Regions from separate parts of the Janthinobacterium sp. PAMC25594 genome, predicted to be linked through region 1. Evidence: predicted binding sites of a transcription regulator. Region 1 holds the regulator's gene; the other holds the start of a gene.
The links. The regulator FNR, encoded in region 1, switches genes on or off when oxygen is low (the NO sensors DNR and NnrR bind a similar motif). The targets are predictions, from matches to a motif close to TTGATNNNNATCAA.
Positions count from the first base shown of each region.

Region 2: the regulator FNR is predicted to act here: its motif matches at 1,372-1,385, upstream of KY494_RS27525 (OmpW family protein).

Region 1 is NZ_CP080377.1:3,997,269-3,999,465, reverse strand. Features, by position in the region: gene ccoG (cytochrome c oxidase accessory protein CcoG) at 1-219, shown strand, start outside; gene KY494_RS17985 (FixH family protein) at 366-890, shown strand; gene fnr (fumarate/nitrate reduction transcriptional regulator Fnr) at 894-1,652, opposite strand; gene KY494_RS17975 (response regulator) at 1,892-2,197, shown strand, end outside.
Region 2 is NZ_CP080377.1:6,134,533-6,136,729, reverse strand. Features, by position in the region: gene KY494_RS27530 (MetQ/NlpA family ABC transporter substrate-binding protein) at 1-607, shown strand, start outside; gene KY494_RS27525 (OmpW family protein) at 689-1,306, opposite strand; gene KY494_RS27520 (LysR family transcriptional regulator) at 1,456-2,197, opposite strand, start outside.

The DNA.
Region 1 (2,197 bases):
CATTTCAAAATCAGCGCTTCCGGCTTGCCGGGCCTGACCTTGCTGACGCGCGAAGAGGTGACCTTGCAGCCGACGGAAACGCTGGGCTGGCCGATCCGCCTGCGCGTGCCGCACGGCGTGGGAGAAAAGGGGTCGAACAAGATTGCGATCGAATTGCACTCGCTGGACGACCCATCGCTGCATGTGCGTGAAAGCGCGGTCTTCATCGTGCCGCGGTGATGTTGATTCGGGGTCGGACCCTCTGGGTCCGACCCCGGTATTTCGCCGTAGGGGTATCATCAATCATGCGTTAGGGTCACTTGATTTTCAACCCGGAAGCAAAAGCTGGGGTCAGACCCACAGGGTCCGCCCCCAAGGAGAACAAAATGTCCGACAGTCTGAAACTGCAACCTCCCGTTGCACCGTGGTACAAGCATCGCTGGCCTTGGCTGCTGATGATCGGTCCCGGCCTGTCCGTGGTCGTCGGCAGCTGCATGGCGTATATCGCGTTTACGCAGCCCGATGCGCTGGTGGTAGGTGATTATTACAAGCAGGGCAAGGCGATCAACCAGGACTTGCGGCGCGACACGATCGCCAGCGACCTGGCGATGGATACCAGCCTGTCCTATGATGTGGCGTCAGCGCGCCTCAGTGGTTCCGTGCACAGCTTCGGCAAGGCTTATCAGGGTCCGTTGCAGCTGCATCTGGCGCATGCGACCCTGCCGGAAAAGGATATCAAGCTGCTGGTGCAGCCCGATGCGGCCGGCAATTTTTCCGTAGCGCTGCCGATGCTCGAACGCAGCCGCTGGCAAGTACTGGTGGAAAACGACAAACGCGAGTGGCGCCTGTCCGGCATCTGGACCTGGCCGCTGCAGCGCAGCATCGCGCTGCACGCCGATGAAGAGCTGTAAGCCTTATTTGCAGACGTCGGTACCGGCCGTAATGGCCTTCAGTTTGGCCGGCTGCAAGATCTCGATCTCGCGGTTGGAGACGCGCAGCCAGCCTTCCTTCTTGAATTTCGACAATAAACGGCTGACGCTCTCGATGGTCAGCCCCAGGTAATTGCCGATTTCCTCGCGCGACATGCGCAGCTGAAATTTGCTGGCCGAATAGCCGCGCGCTTCATAGCGCGAGGCCAGGTTGACGATAAAGGCGGCAAAACGCTGGGTCGCCTGCATATTGCCCAGCAACAGCATGACGCTTTGTTCGCGCGTGATTTCCTGGCTCATCATGCGATGGAAATGGCGCAGCAGGGTCGGCATATTGCCCAGCAATTGTTCCAGGCTGGAAAAAGGAATTTCACACACTTCGCTGTCTTCCAGCGCCACCGCATTACAGTGGTGGCGGTCGGCGCTGATGGCATCCATGCCCAGCAGTTCGCCAGCCATCTGGAAACCCGTCACCTGCTCTTCGCCGCCCGGATTGATCTGGTACGTCTTGAAGTGCCCCAGGCGGATCGCGTACAGGTTCTGGAACGAGTCGCCGATGCGGAACAGCGAGGCACCGCGCACGATCTTGCGGCGGCGGCCGATGATCTGGTCCAGCCTGTCCATGTCGCCCACATCGAGGCCCATTGGCAGGCACAATTGATGCATGCTGCAGGTCGAGCATCGCGCACGCAACGCTTCCACGGTCACTGTGGGCATGGTGGGAGTGAGTAGCGCTTCAGTCATGTCGGTACCTTTTAGAAAATGCAACAACAAGTTTACTGCATACAGGGTTGCCGTGTGCCAATTTCACCGCATTTCCGCTGAATAAACGACGTTCTGACTTTGATTATATGGCAACATCGTCAAAAGCCCATGCGGGGAGGGCAATTTGCGCGGTGGCGCTTGCCAAGCTGGGGCATTGATAGGAAAATTCCTGACAGCATTATCTGCCGCCTGTGCCGCCCGGTACTGAAAAGGAAATCATGAAGCCACTCGGCATCAAAGTAAAAGTCGCGCTGGCCACCAGCCTGACCTCGATCGCCATGATCGCGCTGGTCACCATGATCCAGCTGCAGCACATGCGCGCCGACTTCACCCGAGTACTGCTGAGCCAGCAATCTGCCCTGATCACCCGTACCGCTGCCGAACTCGACGACAAGCTGGGCATGCTGCTGCAGATCGTCACGCTGACGGCCAGGCAGCAGCCGCCGGAATTGATCGGCCAGCCCGCCCAATTGCGCGAATACTATTCGCGCCGCGCGATGCTGGTGCTGTTCGACGACGTGCTG
Region 2 (2,197 bases), 2.1 Mb from region 1:
AGGCTCGCTCGATGCCAACGTGTTCCAGCACATCGTGTATCTGACCAAGTTCGCCACCGATAACAAGCTGCCATTGAGCTCCCTGATCACGGTGCCGACCATGCCGATCGGCCTGTACGGCGGCAAGCAAAAAACCCTGGCGGAAGTCAAAAACGGCGCCACCATCACCATGCCGAACGACCCGACCAACCAGGCGCGCGCGCTGGTGATGCTGGCCAAGATGGGCTGGATCAAGCTGAAACCGAACGTCGATCCGCTGCGCGCTTCCGAGCGCGACGTGCTGGACAACCCGAAGAAGCTCAAACTGGTGCCGCTGGAAGCGGCGCAGCTGCCACGTTCGCTGGCGGACGCCGACTACGCCTTTGTGAACGGTAACTTCGCCCTGGCCGCCGGCATGAAGCTGACGTCGGCCCTTAGCGTGGAAAAGATCTCGGACAGCTACATCAACCTGGTCGCCATCCGCACGGCCGACAAGGCCAAGCCATGGGTCAAGGACCTGGAAGCGGCCTACCGCTCGCGCGCCTTCCTCGACGCGACGAACAAATACCTGGCCGGCTACGAAAAGACGGACTACCAGCTGGCGCTGGAAAAGACGCTGAAAAAATAAACGGCGTGCACCAAACGTAAAAAGGACGGCGAAGCCGTCCTTTTTTATTGTCCGCGCCGCACGGGCGCTGTCATGCCATGCTTAGAAACGGTAGCCCACGCCGACGCCGATCAGGACAGGATCGATCTTGACTTCGCTGGCCTTGGCCGAACCGACGAAGACGTCGCTGCGGATCTGTACTTTTTTGATGTCGAAGTTCAGCGACCAGTTTTTGTCCAGCTTGTAGTCGACGCCAGCTTGCAGCGCGAAGCCCCAGCTGTCATGCTCCAGGCGGCCAGCGCCATTCAGCAGTTTCACGCTCGAAATATTCGTATAGTTCACGCCTGCACCCACGTATGGGCTGAACTGTTTTTCCGGCATGAAGTGGTATTGCAGCGACAAGGTCGGCGGCAAATGCTTGAACGTGCCGATATTTTGGCCACCCAGGGTGACGTCATGCTTTTGCGGATACGTCAGGATCAGCTCGGCAGCGATATTGGGGGTAAAGAAATACGAAATATCGATTTCAGGAATCGTCTTGCTGCTGACGTGGATCGTGTCCGATGCGCCAGCGCCGAAGAGCGGCGTGGATTTATTGGCCGGATCGATATGCACGGCACGCGCACGCACCAGCCATGGGCTTTCCTGCGCCATTGCATTGCCGGCGAATGCGCCGATGGCGGCCAAAACGATTGCTGCTGCAGTTGCGGACTTCTTCATTCTAGTTCCCTCTTTTTGTCGTTAAGTAACGCTGCGAAGTCTAAGAGTGCAGTGCAACAAAAACTTTGATCCACATCAAATAGTGCTAGATGGCATCACTAGAGGGATTTTTTTCTTTGCCCAGGTCAAGAAAATGCGGCATCGCAAAATTAAACCCCCTCGGCAAACAGGCTGGCGAGCCAGTCGGCAAACACGCGCACGCGCGGCGACAATTGCCGCTGATGGGGATACAGCACGGACACGGGCAGCGGGTCGGGACGCCAGTCCCGCAGCACCTCCACCAGCTCGCCGGTGGCCAGCGCCCGCTCCAGGTGATAGCGCGGCGCCTGGATCAGGCCCAGGCCCGCGCGGCAGCAGGCGTGATACGCGTCGGCATTGTTGACGGACACCGTACCCGGCAAGGCCACGCTGTGGCGCTGTCCCGCCACCTTGAAATCGAAGGGCCAGACCTTGCCCGTCTGGGCGGAAAAGAAATTCACGGCGCGGTGGCCATCGAGCTGCGCCAGGTTCTGCGGCGTGCCGTGCGCGGCCAGGTAGGCGGGGCTGGCGCACGTCAGCTGTTCCAGCAACGCCAGCCGGCGCGCCACCATCGACGAGTCGCTCAGCTCACCCACGCGCAGCACGCAGTCGACGCCTTCGCGCACCAGGTCGACGAGGCGGTCGCCCATGCCGATTTCCAGTTCGATCAAGGGATAGCGGGCGCAGAACCGGTCCAGCACGGGCAGGACGAAATGCATGGCCAGGGTCGCGTGCAGGTCGATGCGCAGCTTGCCGGCCGGCTGCTGCATCGCCGAGGAAAACACGGCTTCCGTTTCTTCCAGGTCCGCCAACAGGCGCACGCAGCGCTGGTAATACGCCTCGCCATCGGGCGTGGGCGTCACTTGCCGCGTG